Regions from separate parts of the Achromobacter sp. GW823-FHT04E03 genome, predicted to be linked through region 2. Evidence: predicted binding sites of a transcription regulator. Region 2 holds the regulator's gene; the other holds the start of a gene.
The links. Region 2 encodes NrdR, which represses ribonucleotide reductase genes. Its sites were predicted from a motif close to CACNANATNTNGTG; they were not measured.
Positions count from the first base shown of each region.

Region 1: the regulator NrdR is predicted to act here: its motif matches at 2,078-2,091, upstream of AC1RHV_RS01955 (ribonucleoside triphosphate reductase).

Region 1 is NZ_JBXAIJ010000001.1:413,250-423,426, forward strand. It holds gene nrdD (anaerobic ribonucleoside-triphosphate reductase) at 1-5, opposite strand, end outside; gene AC1RHV_RS01955 (ribonucleoside triphosphate reductase) at 77-2,071, opposite strand; gene AC1RHV_RS01960 (DUF3325 domain-containing protein) at 2,183-2,533, opposite strand; gene AC1RHV_RS01965 (PepSY-associated TM helix domain-containing protein) at 2,530-4,137, opposite strand; gene AC1RHV_RS01970 (hypothetical protein) at 4,426-5,040, shown strand; gene AC1RHV_RS01975 (catalase) at 5,050-7,443, shown strand; gene AC1RHV_RS01980 (lipid-binding SYLF domain-containing protein) at 7,596-8,150, shown strand; gene AC1RHV_RS01985 (Bug family tripartite tricarboxylate transporter substrate binding protein) at 8,174-9,154, opposite strand; gene AC1RHV_RS01990 (M20 family metallopeptidase) at 9,169-10,177, opposite strand, start outside.
Region 2 is NZ_JBXAIJ010000004.1:375,546-385,722, forward strand. It holds gene AC1RHV_RS26855 (M23 family metallopeptidase) at 1-989, opposite strand, end outside; gene tyrS (tyrosine--tRNA ligase) at 1,245-2,474, shown strand; gene AC1RHV_RS26865 (YbhB/YbcL family Raf kinase inhibitor-like protein) at 2,547-3,200, shown strand; gene AC1RHV_RS26870 (LysE family translocator) at 3,264-3,899, opposite strand; gene glyA (serine hydroxymethyltransferase) at 4,105-5,355, shown strand; gene nrdR (transcriptional regulator NrdR) at 5,561-6,040, shown strand; gene AC1RHV_RS26885 (GlxA family transcriptional regulator) at 6,114-7,079, opposite strand; gene AC1RHV_RS26890 (cysteine hydrolase family protein) at 7,097-7,660, opposite strand; gene ribD (bifunctional diaminohydroxyphosphoribosylaminopyrimidine deaminase/5-amino-6-(5-phosphoribosylamino)uracil reductase RibD) at 7,840-8,991, shown strand; gene AC1RHV_RS26900 (hypothetical protein) at 8,988-10,177, opposite strand, start outside.

The DNA.
Region 1 (10,177 bases), on a different contig from region 2:
TGCATGGCGGTTCCTTATGGAGTGGATGCCGGGCGGTTGCCCGGCGGTCCGGTCCGGGGCCTGTCGTTTACAGGTCCTAGGCCGGGGTGCAGCATGCCGCTTGCTTGGCCAGCAGTTCGGCATCGCATTTCGGGCAGAACTCATGGTGCCCCGCCAGATAGCCATGGTTGGGGCAGATGGAGAAGGTCGGCGTGACCGTGATGTAGGGCAGCCGGAAGTTCGACAGTGCGCGGCGCACCAGCTGCTTGCACGCGGCGGAAGAAGAAACCGCTTCGTTCATGTACAGATGCAGCACGGTGCCGCCGGTGTACTTGCCCTGCAGCGTTTCTTGCAGTTCCAGCGCATGGAAAGGATCGTCGGTGTGGCCGACCGGCAGCTGGCTGGAATTGGTGTAGTAGGGCTGCGTCTCGCTGCCCGCCTGCAGGATGGCGGGATAGCGCTTCCTGTCTTCGCGGGCGAAGCGGTAGGTGGTGCCTTCGGCGGGCGTGGCTTCCAGGTTGTACAGGTGGCCGGTCTCTTCCTGGAACGCGGTCATGCGGTCGCGCACGCGGTCCAGCAAGCGCACGGCCAGGGCATGGCCCGCGGCGGTGGTGATGTCCTCGGCGTCGGCCGTGAAGTTGCGGACCATCTCGTTGATGCCGTTCACGCCCAGCGTGCTGAAGTGATTGCGCAAGGTGCCCAGGTAGCGGCGGGTATAGGGGTAGAGGCCTTGATCGATATAGCGCTGCACCACCTTGCGCTTGGTTTCCAACACGTCGCGGCCCAGTTCCAGCAGGTGGTCCAGCCGCTGCATCAGCCGTGCTTCGTCGCCGCGGCAGATGTAGCCCAGGCGCGCGCAATTGACCGTCACCACGCCGACCGACCCCGTCTGCTCGGCCGATCCGAACAGGCCGTTGCCGCGCTTGAGCAGTTCGCGCAGGTCCAGCTGGAGGCGGCAGCACATCGAGCGCACCATGTGCGGCTCCAGGTCCGAGTTCAGGAAGTTCTGGAAATAGGGCAGGCCGTAGCGCGCTGTCATCTCGAATAGGCGCTCGGTGTTGGGGTGGTCCCAGTCGAAGTCGGGCGTGATGTTGTAGGTCGGGATGGGGAAAGTGAACACGCGGCCCTTGGCGTCGCCAGCCATCATGACTTCGATGTAGGCGCGGTTGATCATGTCCATCTCGGTCTGCAGGTCGCCGTAGGAGAAGGGCATTTCCTCGCCGCCGATATACGGGATCTGGTCCTTCAGGTCCGGCGGGCAGGTCCAGTCGAACGTGAGGTTGGTGAAGGGCGTCTGCGTGCCCCAGCGGCTGGGCACGTTCAGGTTGTAGATGAGTTCCTGCATGGACTGCTTCACGTCCGCGTACGTCATGGCGTCGCGGCGGATGAAGGGCGCCATGTAGGTGTCGAAGGAGCTGAAGGCCTGCGCGCCGGCCCATTCGTTTTGCAACGTACCCAGGAAGTTGACGATCTGGCCGATGGCCGCGGACATGTGGCGTGGCGGCGTGGCTTCGACCTTGCCGGGGATGCCGTTGAAGCCTTCCGTCAGCAATTGGCGTAGCGACCAGCCGGCGCAATAGCCGCTCAGCATGTCCAGGTCATGGATGTGGATGTCGCCTTCGCGATGGGCGCGGCCCGCCTCGGGCGCGAATACGTTGGACAGCCAGTAGTTGGCGGTGACCTTGCCGGCCACGTTCAGGATCAGGCCGCCCAGGCTGTAGCCCTGGTTGGCGTTGGCGTTGACGCGCCAGTCGCGCTGGTCCAGGTATTCCTCCATCGCGCTTTCCACGTCCACCAGCGTGTGGCGCAGCGCGCGCAGCCGGGCGTGCTGTTCGCGGTGCACGATGTAGGCGCGCGCAGTGCGCCAATGGCCGGCCTGCACCAGGGCTTCTTCCACGCGGTTCTGGATGGTCTCGACGCCCGGGCAGGGGTTGCCTTCCAGTGCGGCGATGACGGTGTCGGTCAAGGCCTGCGCGCCCGCCAGGTCCAGTTCTCCCGTGCTGTTGCCGGCCGCCGCCATGGCTTGGGCGATCTTGTCGCGGTCGAACTCCGCGACCCGGCCGTCGCGCTTGAGGATGTGCTGGATATGCATGACTGACACCATATGTAGTAGGGTGTGAAAACTCTACCACCACATATGGTGCGGACGCCGCCCGGCACCGCCTGGATATCAGGCTTGCTTGATGCGCGTCAAACCTGCGCTTCAGAAGCCGATGCCGACCCCGGCCAGGGATATCGCCACGGCCAGCGCCGCGGTGCGGGCTGCCGGACGCGGCGCCCACGACAGCATGCCGACCCAGAGCAGCGCGCCGGCCGACAGCCAGCCCAGCCAGGCCACTACGCCTACGGTGTTGCCCCAGAGTCCCACGCAGGGCAGTAGCGCCAGCGCCAGCAGCAGCACGCCGGCGCCGCGCAGCACGCGGGTATGGCCGGCGGAGGGATCGCGTCCCCAGACCTGGTCGTAATGGCGCGGCATGGCCAGGCTCAGGCAGGCCATGCCTGAATAGGTCAGCAGCAGCGCCATGGAAATCGCGTACAGGTCGTTGGTGTTCATGCGGCCGCCTCTGCGTCACTGCGGGGATTGCGCCGGATGGGCGCGGATGCGGGCCGTCGCCACAACAGCAGGGCCGCCCAGCCCGATAGTACGCCGAATGCGGCGGACGTCAGTTCGACGCCCGCGCTCTCCCAATCGCCGCGCGCGATCTGCGCTGCCGGATGGTCGCCCAATGTGACGAACGATAGCGCCGGCAGCAGCAGGCACAGCGCGGACAGCAGGACCAGTTGCGAGATCCAGGCGCGGCGCGGGCTGCACAGCCAGGCATGCGCCAGGGTCAGCGCCCACACCAGGAAGAAGCAGCGCAACTCCCATAGCGCGCGGTTTTCCAGCGCCACGGGCAGCAGGCGGTTGGCCCAGAGGTAGCCGATGCAGGCGATCGCCAGCCCGGCCAGCGCGGCCACGTTCAGGCCTTCTATCAGCCGGTACATGCGCGCCGTCGCGCTGCCGAATTCTCCGCCATGCTTGGCGCGGCGCTTGACCATGAATAGCAGCGCGCCGGTACCCATCATGGCCGCGCCCGCCAGGCCGCAGATGAAGTACAGCCAGCTGACGGCCAGTCCGCCGAACTTGGACATGTGCAGGTCGCTCATGACCTGGAACGCCAGGGCCGGCGCGCCGCCATGCACGCCGCCCGCGGGCCGCAGGCGCAGCAGTTCGCCGCTGGCGGAGAACTCCGCCATGCCCGTGGTGGCGCTGATATTGCGGAAGGTGTCGGCGTCTTCGTTCCAGCCGTAGACGCCGATGCGCATGGAGCTATCTTCGGGATTGTTGATGACGATGGCGCGCGCCGTCTGCCCGATCAGTTGTTCGCCGCGGGCCACGATGGGTTCGAGCGCCGGCATGGCCAGCGCCACACCCGTGCGCGAGGGACGCTCCTCGCCGGACAGTTCGGCCAGATAAAGGCGGCTGGCCTGGGGACCCGGGCCGTAGGTGGCCGTGACGGGGGCGGGCATCAGTATCGCGCTCGAAATCACGATGCCCGTGTAGGCGATCATGAATTGGAAAGGCAGGGTCAGCACCGCCACGGCGTTGTGCGCATCCAGCCAGGACCGTTGGCCCTTCCTGGCGCGGAAGGTGAAGAAGTCCTTGAAGATGCGCTTGTGCGTGACCACGCCGGAAATCAGCGCGACCAGCATCGCCATGCTGGCGAAGGCAACGATCCACAGCCCCAGGCCGGCGTTGTGCAGCGTGTAGTGGAAGTTCACGAAATGCGTGCCGCCCATCGTCGCGCGGCCTTCGGCGTCGTGGTGGTCCGCCAGTTCGGCGCCCGTGTCGGGGTCGAGTTCGGCATCCGCGTACTGGCCGTTCTGGTCGAACCAATAGGCCGTCAGGCCGTTGTCGTGAAAGCGGTCCACCGGCCAGATTTCCCACATGCCGGCGCCCGCATGGTTGCGCGCCATATAGTCCACCGCCAGTTCCAGCCGGCGCGCGCGGTCCACCGGAACGCTTTCCTTTTGCGCAGCCTGCGCTTCCGCCTCCTGGTGCTCGGGTGTCATCCAGTGCGTGATGGGTTCGGAGAAGACGGCCAGCGATCCCGTCAGGAAGATGGCGAACAGCAGCCAGGAAAACCACAGGCCGACCCAGGTATGGAGCCAGGCCATGGATAGGCGGAAACCGGATTTCAGGACGAGCCTCTTTCTTGTTGGCGCCGCCGCGAGCCGGGCGGTCTGATTTTATTGAGAATGGTTCCAATTCTAGTCTAAATGGGGACGAGGTTGTCCCTGCCGTCGGCCTTGTATTTTTTGCCGCGCAAGCGGCATCCGCTCCGAGCTGCCGCAGGCAATCGCCATCGCGCGGGCCGGGCACGGCGATTGCTGGGTAGGCGCTCCATCCGCATATCCGCCGCGGGCATGCGCGGATGCCCGCAAGACATGAAAGAGGAGCGCCACATGAAACGCAAAGCTGCAAACGCCTCGCAGATCGAGGAATTGCTGTACCAGGCCCTGGAAACCGAAATAGGCGGCCTGGCCGTGTATGAAACCGCCGTGTCCTGCGCGGTGAACGAGGACCTGAAAAAGGAATGGCTCGGCTACCTGGAAGAAACCCGCACGCATCGCCGGGTGCTATTGACCGTATTCGAGCAACTGCGGCTGGATCCGCAGGCGCAGCCGCCGGGCCGCCAGGTCGTGCGCCATATCGGCGAGGCATTGGTCAAGGCCATGAAGATGGCGATCAGCGCGGGCGATCCGGACGCGGCCCAACTGGTCGCCACCGAATGCGTGGTGCTGGCCGAGACCAAGGACCACGCGAACTGGTCCCTGATCGGCGTGATTGCCGAGCAGCACAGCGGCGACGAGGCCAAGGTATTGAAGCAGGCGTATGACGCCGTGGCCACCGACGAGGACCACCACCTTTATCACACGCAGGGCTGGTCGCGCGAATTGTGGATCCAGTCGCTGGGCTTGCCGGCGGTGCTGCCGCCGCCCGAAGAGGTCAAGCAGGTGGAGACCGCCATCGGCGCATCGCGGGCCGAGCAGGCGCGCGGCAAGATGTTGAGCCACTAGGAGATTGCGATGCCAGCCAAGAAAGCAGCAGGCAAGGGCGGCGCAGGCGCGGCCGTGGACACGGCCTACCTGAATACGGACAGCGGCCCCGCGTCCGGACCCGCGGGCAAGCCCAGCCATCCGGCGCTCAAGCGCGCCGCGGCCGTGGGTGATACGGCCGCCGCGATTCCCCACAATGCCGGCAAGGCGGCGGAGTACGGTGAAGCAGGGGCGCGGTGCCCCTATGCCGGCGCGCACGTCGCGGCAGCGGATCCTTCCGCGACGGCCAGTTCGCTGTCCGAAGCCGAGACCTCGGCCAAGACCGGGGGCGCGGCCGCGGCCGGCATCAACGCGGCCGACGGCCGGCTGGAACGCGTGCGCGCGGATTCAAGCGGACAGATGCTGACCACCAACCAGGGCGTGCGCGTCAGCGACAACCAGCACTCGCTGAAGGCGGGTTTGCGCGGGCCGGCGCTGCTCAAGGACTTCATCCTGCGCGAGAAGATCACGCATTTCGACCACGAGCGGATTCCCGAGCGCATCGTGCATGCGCGCGGTTCGGCGGCCCACGGCTACTTCGAATGCTACAAGCCGCTGACCGACCTGACCGCGGCCTCTTTGTTCGCCGAAGCCGGCAAGCGCACGCCGGTGTTCGTGCGTTTTTCGACGGTGGCAGGCGAGCGCGGCTCCAAGGACACGGCGCGGGACGTGCGCGGTTTCGCCGTGAAGTTCTATACCGACGAGGGCAACTGGGATCTGGTCGGCAACAACATGCCGGTCTTCTTCATCCAGGACGCGATGAAGTTCCCGGACCTGGTGCACGCCGTCAAGCCCGAGCCGCATCATGGCATGCCCCAGGCCGCGTCCGCGCACGACACCTTCTGGGACTTCGTGTCGCTGATGCCGGAGTCCACCCACATGCTGATGTGGCTGATGTCGGACCGCGCCATCCCGCGCAGCTACCGGATGATGCAGGGCTTTGGCGTGCACACCTTCCGCTTCGTCAACGCCGCGGGCGAGTCGCGGTTGGTGAAATTCCATTGGAATCCGCTACTTGGCACGCATTCGCAGGTCTGGAATGAAGCCGTGAAGGTATCCGGCGCGGACCCTGACTTCCACCGCCGCGATCTTTGGGAGGCGATCGACGCCGGCAATGGCCCGCAGTGGGAGCTGGGCGTGCAGGTATTCACCGAGGAGCAGGCCGAAGGCTTCAGCTTCGACGTGCTGGACGCCACCAAGATCGTGCCGGAGGAACTGGTGCCCGTCGTGCCGGTGGGGCGGATGGTGCTGGACCGCAATCCCGACAACTTCTTCGCCGAGACCGAGCAGGTCGCCTTTTGCGCTGCCCACATCGTGCCGGGCCTGGACTTCACCAATGACCCGCTATTGGCCGGGCGCATCCATTCCTACGTGGACACGCAGATTTCGCGGCTGGGCGGCCCCAACTTCCATGAAATCCCGATCAATGCGCCGCTTGCGCCCGTGCACAACAACCAGCGCGACGGCATGCATCGCCAGGCCATCCATCGCGGCCGCGTGGCCTACGAGCCCAACTCGCTTGCCGGCGGCTGTCCGTTCCAGGCCGGCATGGATGGCTTCGTGTCGTTTCCGGAGCCGGAGACGGGCGACGAACTGCGAGGGCATCCTGAAAAATTCGCCGAGCATTACAACCAGGCGACGCTGTTCTACGACAGTCAGGCAGACTGGGAAAAACGCCACATCGCCGACGCCTATGCCTTTGAATTGAGCAAGGTCACGGTGCCGGCGGTGCGCCAGCGCATGGTCGCGTCGCTGCGCAACGTGTCCGAAGAACTGGCGCAGGGCGTGGCCGACCAGTTGGGCATGGCCTTGCCCGCGCCCTTGCCGCGGGCGATCGAGCGTCCGCCCAAGCCGGAAGTCGAGGTGTCGCCGGCATTGTCATTGGCCGCGCGCCCTGGGGATGGCGGCATCGCCACGCGCAAGGTCGCAATCCTGGTGGCGGAGGGCGCGGATGGCAAGAGCGTGTCCGCCGTAGCCCAGGGGCTGATCGCGGCGGGCGCCATCGTGCGGCTCGTCGGGCAGCGCATCGGGCCCGTCCCGGCTGCCGGGGGCGGCACGCTGGATGCCGATGCTTCCCTGGACAACCATCCTTCGGCGCTGTTCGATGGCGTGGTTGCGGCGGGCGGCGAGGCTGCGGTGGCCCGCCTGGAATCGGACGGACGCGCGCTGGAGTTCCTGCGCGACGCCTATCGCCACGGGAAGACTTTGATGGGCATGGGCGAGGGCGTGCAGCTGCTTGCCGCGGCGGGCCTGTCCGCCGATACGGCGGATGGCGGACTGCTAAGGATGGACGCGGCGGCCGCCGCCAAGAGCGTGACCGCCTTCATCGAAGCCCTGGGCCGGCATCGCCACCCGGAAAGGGAAACCACGCCGCCCAGGGTTTGATGCCGCCGCTGCGGCCAGGTGCATGTGTATCTTGACAAGGCATCGGCGCCTGCCAATACTGATCCGGCAAGTCGGGGCGAGCGCGTCGGGCGCTTGCCGTCCTTTTCCTTTCGAGATCAGGGGGCTGTATGCGTCGCGCGTCCGTTTTGCCTATGAGTATCCGCGGCTGGCTTTGGGCCAGCCTTTTTTTGTGGGTCGCCTGTATCTGCCTGGCGCCGCAGGCCAGGGCGGAGTCCGCGGCCGAGCTCAGCCGTGAAGCGCAGAGTGCGCTGGATCGCCTGTACCAGCAGGAACCCAAGACGCGTGTACTGGGCAACAAGGCGGTGGGCGTGCTGGTGTTTCCCCGCATTCTGAAGGGCGGCCTGCTGGTCGGCGCGGAAACTGGCGACGGCGCGCTCATCCGTCGCGGCAAGGTCCAGGCCTACTACAACATATCGGCCGTATCGTTCGGTCTTCAGGCCGGCGCGCAGGAGTTCAGCTATGCGCTGTTCTTCATGAACGAGCCGGCGATGCGGTACCTGGACCAGAGCGACGGCTGGTCGCTTGGCGCCGGCCCCAGCCTGGTCGTGGTGGATGACAGCTATGCCGCCAGCATTACCACCACCACCCTGAGCCAGGATGTCTATGCCGTGCCATTCGGCGGACAGGGGCTGATGGCGGGCATGGGCCTGGAAGGGTCCAAGATCACCCGCACCCAACCGGACTGAGGCCAGGCGTCAAGCTGCCGCGGTTAGTCCAGCGTGATGCCGGCGCGGGCCGCTACTTCGGAAAAGGTGTGCAGTTCCTTCGTGATCTGCGCCTTGAATGCCGGCCCGGGCAGATAGACCGGATCCAGCGCCAGGTCCGCCACCGATTTGCGGACCTGCGGATCCTCCATGATTTCCGCCACGGCGCGGCTCAGGGTATCCACCACAGGGGCCGGCGTGCGCGCCGGCGCCACCAGCGCGTACCAACCCACGAAAGAAACGTCCGCCATGCCGGCTTCCGCGAAGGTCGGCACGTCGGGCAGTTGCGGCATGCGGCGTTCGCCCGTCACGGCCAGCGCGCGGATCTTGCCGGCGCGGACCTGCGGCGCGGCGGAAGACACGGTGTCCACGCCCAGGTCGACCTCGCCGCCTATCATGGCCGTGACCAGCTGCGCGCTGCCCTTGTAGGGCACCGGCAACATCTTGGCGCCCGCGGCCTCGGCGTACATCTCGCCCGCCAGGTGTGGCGCGGATCCGGGACCGAAGGTGCCGTACATCAGGCCGCCCTTGGCGCTTTGCTGCCGGGCCAGCGCCGCCGCTTCCTGCGCAGTGCTGGCCGCAAGGCCGTTCTTGGCCAGCAGCACCACGGGCGCCATGGCGACGATGGCGATGTGTTCATAGCTCTTTTGCGGGTCGTAGGGCAGCCCGGGCTTGAGCGCCGGCAGCACGGTATAGGTGGTGCTGCCCGACAGCATCAGGGTGTAGCCGTCAGGCTGCGCGCGCGCCGCCGCTTCCGCGCCGATCACGGTGGATGCGCCGGGGCGGTTCTCCACGATGACCGGCTGGCCGAACTTGCCGGACAGCTTGTTGGCCAGCAGACGCGCCACGGCGTCGGTCGCTCCGCCCGGCGTGAAGGGTACGACGATCTTGATTGCCTGTTCAGGATAGGCGGCTTGGACGCCGCCCGCATGCGCGGCGGCGGCAAGGCTTGCGGCGGCCAGGGCGGCGCGGAGTTTGACGTTCATGTCGGAGATTCCGGTCAGTTGGCGTTGGAAGACGGGCGCGCAGCCGCCTGGCGCAGGGCGCTGCCCTGATCGCCCAGGTCCCAGTACAGGCCAGCCATGATGGCCAGCCCCTCGCGGGCGACGCTGCCCAGCAGGTGTTCGTTGGGCGCGTGCTGGGCGCAAGCGGGATAGGAATGCGGCACCCACAATGTGGGCAGTCCCAATTGGTCGGCGAAGATGTCGTTGGGCAGCGAGCCGCCCAGGTTGGGCAGCAGCGCCGGCCGCTTGCCGGTGCTGCGTTCCAGCGAGGCCGCGGCCCAGCGCACCCAGGGATTGTCGGGCGACAGACGGGTGGCGCCGGCCTGCATGCCGATGCGCACCTGCACGTCCTCGAAGCCCGCCGCGCTCAGGTGTTCCCGCACGTGCGTTTCCAGCGCGCGCCAGTCCGTGCCGACCACGAAACGCAGCTGGCACCAGGCCACGGCCTCGGGCGGTATGGCGTTGACCGGCTTGGCCGGATCGCCGGCGCCAAAGGTCAGGACGTCCAGGCTGTTCCAGCCGAACACTTTTTCGGGCGCGCTCAGCCCGGGTTCGCCCCACCACGCGTTGATGTCGGGGTCGTCTTCGCCGCCGCCGACTTCCAGGTCGGCCAGCGCCCCGGCCACCGCCTCCGGGATGGGGGGCGGGCGCAGGCCGGGCACCGTGATTCGGCCGCACGCATCGACCAGCGTGGCGATGGCGTGCGCCAGCACGATGGCGGGGTTGGCCAGCAGGCCGCCCCAGTTGCCCGAGTGGTAGCCGCGTTCGCGCGCGCGCAGTTTCAGTTCGAAGTTCACCGCGCCGCGTGAGCCCATGAACAGGGTGGGACGCTGCGCGCTCAGCCGCGGGCCGTCGCTGGCAATGAAGACATCCGCCGCCAGCGCCTCGCGCTGTGCCTCGCAGAAGGCGGCCAGTCCGGGGGAGCCCGCTTCCTCGCCGGTCTCGATCAGCCAGGTCGTGTTGAAACCGAGCCTGCCGCCGCGCGCGGCGATGACCTGGCGCAAG
Region 2 (10,177 bases):
GCGTAGTCCACGCCCTTGTGTCCCGTCCAGGTCTTGTGGATGGGGTGCATGCGCATGCCAAAGGTGGAGCTGATGCGGCTGAATTTCAGGGCGGTACGCAGGAACGCGCCGCGCAGGCTTGTGCCGTCGAAGTCGTAGTACGAACCGCTCTTTTCGTCGGGGCTGAACCAGACGGCGTTGTAGGTCTTGTCGCCGTTGATGAATTCCAGCGCCAGCACTCGGCCGGCGCCGGCGTAGCGGCCGTCGTGCGAACGCACTTCGTAGACCACGCGGAATTTGTCGCCCTGGCGCAGGTCGCGCAAGAAGTCGATCTTGGCGCTGAGGATGTCGGCCATCTGCATGGTGACCGAGTCCGGGATGCCGGCGGCGTCGGTGGCGCCGAACAGCGACGAACGGATCGTGCCCACGGCGACGCGGGTCTGGCGTTCGGTGCTTTCGGTGATTTCCTCGGCCTTGTAGCTGTCGCCTGCCGGCGCGACGTGCAGCATGCGCGTCACGACCTGGCCGTCCGTCTCGTTGCCGGGGGTGTGGATGTAACGCAGCCAGATCAGGTTGCCGGCTTCGTCCGTCGCGGCCTGCACCGAGCGGCCCGGGTACAGCTTGTAGATGCTGCGGGCGCTGGCTTCGTGCGTCAGGAAGGTCTGCAGGCTGGGCGCGTCGAGTTCCAGGCGTTGCAGCACCGCGGCCAGCGTGTCGCCGGCGCGGATCCGGGTTTCGCTGATATAGGGAGCGGCACTGGGAGTGCTGACTTCGACTTGCTCGGCGCTTAGCGGCAGGACGCTGCTGATGATGCGCGAAGGGGGGAGTTCAGTGCGGTCGGGTTGCTGCACCATGCCGAGGGCGGCGGCGCCAGCGAACAGACCAATTGCGGTGACGAGGAGAGTGCGGCGGAAAAGTCCCGAGCGCTGGGGCTTGGGCTCGCCGGGCGCAAACACGGCAGCAACTTTGCGTTTGATGCTACTCGCCATTTCGTGGAGGCCACGATTCATCGTGAAGATACCCTCTCAGGTGGCTAGAGCTCGCAGGGTGCGTGACACGAACGGCCCTCGCGCGCACATTTCGGGGCAAGGGCTGGCGCGGGGCGCATCTTGTGAACAACGGGGTGTAAACCGGACCACAACTGCGTATAGATGGCAATTGCGTATGATTAGGGCGGTATCCTAGCTGATTCGGCTAGAATTTTCGATAGTTTTCGTCACTTTTTACACCTTTTTATCGGCTGAAGCCGAGTTGGTCCCCCTGCCATGTCACCCTCAGAAGCCCCGATTACCCCCGAAGTCGAAGCAGACCTGCGTATAGCGAAGCGCGGTTGCGATGAGTTGCTGGTCGAGTCCGAATTCGCCCGCAAGCTGGCCAGGAGCCGCGCCACGGGCGTGCCTCTGCGCATCAAATTGGGGTTGGATCCGACCGCGCCGGACATCCACCTGGGTCACACGGTGGTGCTGAACAAGATGCGCCAGCTGCAGGACATGGGCCACAACGTCATCTTCCTGATCGGCGATTTCACCTCCACCATCGGCGATCCCAGCGGCCGCAACAACACGCGCCCGCCGCTCACGCGTGAACAGATCGAGGCCAACGCCAAGACCTATTACGCCCAGGCCAGCCTGGTGCTGGATCCGGCGCGCACCGAGATCCGCTACAACTCCGAGTGGTGCGATCCGCTGGGCGCGCGCGGCATGATCCAGCTCGCGTCGCGCTACACGGTCGCGCGCATGATGGAGCGCGAGGACTTCACCAAGCGCTTCAAGGGCGGCATCCCGATCTCGGTCCATGAATTCCTGTATCCGCTGATGCAGGGCTATGACTCGGTGGCGCTGAAGTCCGATCTGGAGCTGGGGGGCACCGATCAGAAGTTCAACCTGCTGGTCGGGCGCGAGCTGCAAAAAGAGTATGGACAGGAGCCGCAGTGCATCTTGACGATGCCGCTGCTGGTCGGGACGGATGGCGTAGAGAAGATGTCCAAGTCCAAGGGCAACTACATCGGCATTTCGGAGTCGCCCGATTCGATGTTCGGCAAGCTCATGTCGATTTCCGACACGCTGATGTGGCGCTACTTCGAGCTGCTGTCGTTCCGCTCTCTGGAAGAGATCGCGGCGCTCAAGCAGGAGATCGATGGCGGCCGCAACCCGCGCGACGCCAAGGTCATGCTGGCCCAGGAAATCATTGCGCGCTTCCATTCCGCCAAGGCTGCCGATGAGGCGCTGGCCTCGTTCGAAGCCCGTTTCCGCGACGGCGCGATCCCCGACGACATCCCCGAAGTGAACATCGGCGGCGCGCCGGTGGGCATCCTCAAGCTGCTGCGCGAAGCCGGCCTGGTGGCCTCCGGTTCGGAAGCGCAGCGCAACGTGGAGCAAGGCGGCGTGCGCGTCAATGGCGACCGCGTGGAAGACAAATCGTTGCAATTGCCGGCGGGGACTTACGTCGTTCAGGTGGGCAAGCGCAAATTTGCGCGTGTTAACTTGAACCCATGATTGCGAAGTTTTGATACGCTGAGGGTACAGACAGGGGCAGTGGGGCCTTTGCGGCACATCAAGGAGCACGACATGAAACTTTCGAGTTTGTCCTTTTCCGATAACGAGTCGATTCCCGAACGCTACGCCTTCGGCAGGATCGATGCGCAATCGCACGTCGCGCTGGCAGACAACTTCAACCCGCAGTTCTCCTGGGACGAAGTTCCGGCGGGCACGCAGTCGTTTGCCTTGATCTGCCATGATCCCGATGTGCCCTCCGAACCCGACGACGTCAACCAGGAAGGCCGCGAGGTGCCGGCCAGCCTGCCCCGCGTGGACTTCTTCCACTGGGTGCTGGTCGATCTGCCGGCCGACCTGCGCGACATCGAGGAAGGCGCCTTCTCCAGCGGCATCACGCCGCGCGGCAAGGGCGGCCCGCTGGCGCCGATGGATGCGCGCCAGGGCATCAACTCGTACTCGTCATGGTTCGCCAACGATCACGACATGAGCGGCGACTACTTCGGCTATGACGGCCCGTGCCCGCCCTGGAACGACGCCATCCCGCACCGCTACGTCTTCACCCTGTATGCGCTGGACGTGCCCACGCTGAACCTGCAGGGTTCGTTCACCGGCGAAGACGCGCTGCGCGCGATCCAGAAGCACGTGTTGGCGCAGGCGTCGTTGACCGGCACCTATACGCTCAATCCAAAACTGGCTCCCAAGCAGATCGGCGCCACCTCGGCCTGATTCGCCGCGCCACAGAAAGGCCGCAGTCTTGCGACTGCGGCCTTTTTTCATCGCCGAAAAGATTCAGCCCGTGGCGCGCTTGAGCCGCAGCAGCGCCAATCCAAAAGTGATGAAGATGGCGCCGACCAGGCGGTTGATCCAGGTCACGATGCGGGGTTGGCGCAGCAGGCGCCGGGCGCGGTGGGCCAAGGCGCCATAGGCCAGCAGCGACACCAGCGACATGCCCGTGAAGATGCCCGTCAGGATGAAGAACTGCGGCAGCAAGGGCTCGGCCGCGTTCAGGAACTGAGGAAACAGCGCCGTGAAGAACAGGATGGGCTTGGGGTTCAGCGTTGCAACCAGCGCGGCTTCCGAATAGAGCCGCCCGGCGCTGCGCGGCGCCAGCGCGGCGGCGTCTGCGGGCGGCGCAATGTTCGAGCGGCCCAGCAGGTGCCGCAGGCCGATGTAGAGCAGGTACGCCGCGCCGGCCAGCTTGAGCAGCATGAACAGCATGGCGGACGATTGCAGCACCACGCCCAGTCCCAGCATGGCGGCGGCCGACAGCAGGAACAGCCCGGTGACATTACCCAGGGTGGAGGGCAGCACGGCCCGCCATCCACCCGCCGCGCCGTTACGGATGGCCAGCATGGTGGCCGGGCCGGGGCTGACGACGCTGACCGCAGCTACTAACGAGTAGGTTATGAGCGTGGCGCTTTGCATGAAAGTTTCTCAAGTCGGATTGAGACGGCTTTTCCGGCCGCGGAGGATGGCGTGGTTTTCGCGCCCATGCCGGGAATTTTGCCCGGGTTCCCTGCATTTTGGGAGCATTTGATCCTGTCCGACGGGGTAAACTATCCGTCATTCTCCGGGTTTACCCACCCGGGCGCAGTTTTCTCCTCTCTTACCGCCTCAGGAACCCCCCGTCATGTTTGACCGCAACCTCACCTTGTCCAAGGCTGACCCGGACGTTTGGGCCGCCATCCAGAAGGAAGACGTCCGCCAGGAACAGCACATCGAGCTGATCGCCTCGGAGAACTACGCCAGCCCGGCCGTCATGGAAGCCCAGGGCACGCAGCTCACCAACAAGTACGCCGAAGGCTATCCGGGCAAGCGCTACTACGGCGGTTGCGAATACGTGGACGTGGTCGAGCAGCTGGCCATCGACCGCCTGAAGCAGATCTTCGGCGCCGAAGCCGCCAACGTGCAGCCCAACTCGGGTTCGCAGGCCAACCAGGGCGTGTACATGGCCGTCCTGAAGCCGGGCGACACCGTGCTGGGCATGAGCCTGGCCGAAGGCGGCCACCTGACGCACGGCGCGTCGGTCAACGCCTCGGGCAAGCTGTACAACTTCATCTCCTACGGCCTGGACGAAAACGAAGTCCTGAACTATGACCAGGTCGAGCAACTGGCCAAGGAGCACAAGCCCAAGCTGATCGTGGCTGGCGCCTCCGCCTACGCCCTGCACATCGACTTCGAACGCATGGCCCGCATCGCCCGTGAAAACGGCGCGCTGTTCATGGTCGACATCGCCCACTACGCCGGCCTGGTCGCTGGCGGCGCCTACCCCAACCCGGTGCCGCACGCCGACTTCGTCACCTCGACCACGCACAAGTCGCTGCGCGGCCCGCGCGGCGGCGTCATCATGATGAAGGCCGAGCACGAGAAGATCATCAACTCGGCGATCTTCCCCGGCATCCAGGGCGGTCCGCTGATGCACGTCATCGCCGGCAAGGCGGTGGCCTTCAAGGAAGCGCTGGAACCTGCCTTCAAGGACTACGCGCAGCAAGTGGTCAAGAACGCCAAGGTGCTGGCCGACACGCTGGTCAAGCGCGGCCTGCGCATTGTCTCCGGCCGCACCGAAAGCCACGTCATGCTGGTGGACCTGCGTTCCAAGGGCATCACGGGCAAGGAAGCGGAAGCCGTGCTGGGCCAGGCCCACATCACGGTCAACAAGAACGCCATCCCGAACGACCCGGAAAAGCCCTTCGTGACCAGCGGCATCCGCCTGGGCACGCCGGCCATGACCACGCGCGGCTTCACCGAAGCCGAAGCCGAGCTGACCGCCAACCTGATCGCCGACGTGCTGGACAATCCGCGCGACGAAGCCAACATCGCCGCTGTGCGTGCAAAGGTCAACGAACTGACCTCGCGCCTGCCGGTCTACGGCAAGAAGTAAGCGAGCAATCCCTGCGGCGGGCTGTGGCCCGGCCGCGGCGGTCTACCAGGGACGGCCCCGCAAGGCGCCGTCCCTTTGTTTTCGGGCGGCTGGCGCCGCCTGGTAAAAAATACGGGGGCGGATTAGCCCGTATTGGCGCTGGCGGCCGGACGCCTCGTTACAATATGCTCAACTATTGCCCCCTCAGTGCCTTTAGGGATCACACATGCGGTGTCCATTTTGCGGCAATGCCGAAACGCAGGTCGTAGACAGCCGGGTCTCCGAAGAAGGCGACGCCATACGCCGTCGCCGTCGCTGCCTGTCCTGTGACAAACGTTTCACCACCTATGAACGGGTGGAGCTGGCCATGCCCTCCATCGTCAAGCGCAATGGCAGCCGCAGCGACTACGACCCCGGCAAGCTGCGCGCCAGCCTGAGCCTGGCGCTGCGCAAGCGTCCCGTCAGCACGGAAGACGTGGACGCCGCGGTCGCGCGCATCGAAGAGCAGCTGCTGGCCAGCGGGCTGCGTGAAGTGCCCAGCGAACACATAGGCGAGCTCGTGATGAACGAACTGCGCAAGCTCGACAAGGTGGCATACGTGCGCTTCGCTTCGGTCTACAAGAGCTTCGAGGACATCGGCGAATTCGTCGAAGCCATCCGCGAGATGCAAGGGCCGCTGTTGCCGGGCAAGCTGCGCAAGGACTAGCAGGGCTCAGGTTCAACCGATCCGCGGCCGGCTGGCCGCATGGAAGCTGGAAAATGACGGCGCTGCGGCGCCGTCATTGCATGGTGGGAGCCGTACGCGCCAGGCTGGGCGTCAGCGGCTGGAACTTGCGCCAGACGCGGCGCATGTGCTGCGCCGAGCCGAATCCCGACTTTTCGGCCACGCGCTCCAGGTCCAGCCGGGTATCGCGCAGCAGGTCGCGCGCCAGCGCCACGCGTATCTGATACAGGTAGTCCATTGGCGTGCAGCCCGCGTGTTCGCGGAACAGCCGCGTCAGATGGCGCGCGCTGGTGTGCGCCTGGTCCGCCAGCGATTGCGCCGACCAGGGCGCCGCCGGATCACGGATGACCGCGTCCTGCACCCGGTGCACGCCTGGATGCAGGTGGCTGCGATGGTCCAGCCAGGGCGACAGCGTGGAATCCGTGCCGGCGCGCCGTTGGTAGACCACCATGTCGCGCGCCGTTTCGCTGGCCACGCGCGGGCCGCAATGGCGCGACACCATGTGCAGAGCCAAATCGATGCCGGCCGTGATGCCGGCGCTGCTGACCAGTTTGCCGTCTTCGACGAAGATGCGGTTGTCATGCAGCCGCGCGCTCGGGTCAATGCTGGCCAGCTGTTCCAGGCAAGTGTGGTGTGTGGTGCAGTCGCGCTGCCGCGTCAGGCCGGCGGCGGCGGCGAACAGGGCGCCTGCACACACCGTCATCAGCGTGAAGCCGTCCACCGGATGGCGGGCCGCCAGCCAGTCGATGATGGCGCGCGAGTCGGGGTCGTCCAGGCGCGTGGGCTTGCCCACCACGCCGGAAATGATGACCAGGGCTTCGGGCGGCAGGCTGGCCGGCAAGGCTTGGATATGAGCCAGGTGCAGGCCCGGCAGGCCGCTTTCGACTTCCCGGGACGGGCCGCAGAAATGCTGTTCGAAGGCCCCGGGAACCAGCTTGTTGGCGACGCGGAAGGCCTCCGCGGGGCCTGCCACGTCCAGCAGCACGACGCCCCGCGTCAGCACGAAATACACTGGAACCATGCGGCCCTCCGCCAGTGTCAGGCCGCCAGCGCGTCGGCCGCGCGTGCGATGCGGGCAAAACGCCCTTGCAGCACCAGCTCGGTCCGGTCGCGGATCTCGGCCGGCGTGTAATGCTGGCCGGACGGGCTCTGCATGGCAAAGGTCAGGGTGGCGTCCGTGGGGAACACCACCTTGTAGCCGGCGTCGCTGGCGTGGCGCGAGGTGGTTTCGCAGCACTGTTCGGTGCGGATGCCGCTGACGATGATGCCTTCGATGCCGTGCTTCACCAGCCAGTCCTGCAGGCTGGCGCCGTCCGCGTCTTTGGCGTAGAGCGAGGAATGCACGGTCTTGTGGAACACGGCGGTGGGCTCGATGCGCAGTTCCTTGAGCGCCTTGACGTGGCCGGAGGCCATCGAGAAGGGGTTGGCGGGGTCGTTCGACACGCTGGTGTGGAACACCTGCAGCACCGGAATGTCGCGGGCCTGGGCGGCGTCGATCAGGGATTGGATCTGTTCCACGAACGCAGGGTACTCGGCTTCATCCCAAAACGGACGTTGCCGGAAAGAGTCTTGTACGTCGATGACGATCAGTGCTTGTTTCATGGATCGCGCTCCTGGAGGGCGAATTTTAGGGGTGTGCAGCTATTTTTACTGCAATCCGGGGTGGCGGCGAGTGCGGCGAAAGACGGCCATCGGCCTAAAACGGACATTGGCCGCCGCTGCCCCGGTGGACCCGCTGCCGGACCGCCTGCCCGCCCTGCGGCGGACATACAATCCTGGACATGATGATTCCCAGCGACAACGACGACATTTTCTGGATGCGCCGCGCCCTGGCGTTGGCGCAGACCGTCATGTACACCACCGCGCCCAACCCCCGGGTCGGCTGCGTGATCGTGCGCGACGGCCGGGTGCTGGGCGAAGGCGCCACGCAGCCGCCGGGCGGCCCGCACGCGGAAGTCTGCGCCTTGCGCGACGTCCAGGCGCGCGGCGAATCCGTGGAAGGCGCCACGCTTTACGTCACCCTGGAACCCTGCAGCCATTTCGGCCGCACGCCGCCCTGCGTGGACGCTGTGCTTGCGGCCCGGCCGGCGCGGGTCGTGGTGGCCATCGGCGACCCCAATCCGCTGGTCAATGGGCAAGGACTGGCGCGTCTGCGCGATGCCGGGATCGCGGTGACCACGGGCGTTTGCCGCGCGGAGGCGCTGGCCATCAACGCGGGTTTCATCTCGCGCATGAGCCGCGGCCTGCCGTGGGTGTGGATGAAGATGGCGGCCTCGCTGGACGGGCGCAGCGCGCTGCATAACGGCGTCTCGCAATGGATCACCGGACCCGAGGCTCGCGCCGACGGACACCGCTGGCGCGCCCGCGCCTGCGTGGTGCTGACCGGCATGGGCACCGTGCTGAAAGACGATCCGCAGCTCAATGTCAGAGGCGTGGACACGCCCCGCCAGCCGCGCAAGGCGGTAGTGGACGGCCGTTTTGAAATCCCCGAGGACGCGCGGTTGTTCGATGGCGCCGAGGTCATCATCTTCACGGCTCGCGAAGATGCCGCCAAGGCCGCGCGCCTGCAGGCCAGGAACGCCCGCGTGGTGCTGCTGCCGGGCGAGGCGCCGGGCCGGGTCGATCTGCCGGCGATGATGCGCTGGCTGGCGCAGGAACAGTTCAACGAGGTCCACGTCGAAGCCGGCGCGGGCCTGAGCGGCGCGCTGGTCGCCGCGGGCTGCGTGGATGAACTGCTGCTGTACCTGGCGCCGGTGCTGCTGGGCGACGCCGCCGGCATGGTCCGCCTGCCCATGCTGGAGCACCTGGACGGCGCCCGCCGCTATGAATTCATCGAGACCGCGCCGGTGGGCGCAGATCTGCGCGTGCGCGCCCGGGTGGCCGACACCTGGAATCAGCTGACGCGGCGGGTGGAGCTGCCTGAGCTGTCTTAGGCGCGGCGCCGGCCCGTGCGCGCCGCGGTGTAGCGCCAGGCCAGGATCGTGGCAGCGCCGCCGGCCAGGGCCAACAACGCGGCCGCCAGCAGCAGGCCGGGATGGTCGCGGCGCAGACGTTCCCACGATTTTCCGGCCTGCGTGTAATGGAACCAGGCAGCCGCCTGGAAATCGGGCGCGGCGCATTCGCGGCCGAAAGAGCCGCTGAACGGCACCTGCGCGCCGTGTTCTATATAGCGGCGGTAGATCGTGGCGGCCAGTTCCGGGGAGTCGTCGATGATGTAGCGGGCGCCCTGGCACAGCACGGCGGCGTAGGCTTGCGAGCGGCGTGGCAGCTCGTCGGACGCGCGCAGCGCATGATTGGCCGCGATCTCGCGGTAGTGGAAGCGAGTGTAGGGCTGCGCTTCGCTGGCGGCATAGCGACGGCGTTCCTCTTCGGTGACAAACGGGCCCGGCAGCGCGGCGGCGGCACGCAAGGCCGGCGTGTCGGGCGTTCCTGCATCGTCATCCTCTGCCTTCCAGCCTGGGACCGCGCTGCGTCCCGCGCCATAACTGGTGTTGCCGCCATAGACCGCAAAATCCGGCTCCTGTTCGTAGCCCATGATCTCCATCCCGTCGCGCCGCGCCAGCCGCGAAGCTTCGTACCAGGCTTGCGCCCGTGATGTGCGGCCCCAGGCGCTCCCGGCACGGCGCAAGGCCGCGCCATACTCCGCGGCGAGCCGGCGGGTTTCCTGCAGACGCACTTCCCACTTGCCGTCGACGCTTTCCAGCGTGGCGTAGCGGGCGTCCGAATCGGCGGGGAAATAGGGCAGCGCCAGCTCGATCGAACCTTCGCGCACCATCCGGCGCGCCAGCAGCAGGCGCAGGCGATCGGATGCGGTGATGGGATGCTGTCTTACCCAGTCGTAGAAATTCTGCGGATCGCGCGGCACGGACCTTGCCGGCGCCGGAGTGGCGGGCGCATGCCGGTCCACATAGGACTTGAGTTCGGCGGTGGTCAGCACGCGCTCAGCGACGTAGGCAGCGTCATTCCAGTACGGGGTGGATAACCAGAAGCCTCCGGCCGGATTGGCCGGATCGTCCTTCACGGTGGCGTGCAGTAGTTGATCCAGCGCCTCGACATACTGGCCGCGCGACAGCGTCAACACGCCTTGTTCGCCCAGCAGGCGCGCCGCGCCGACAGCCT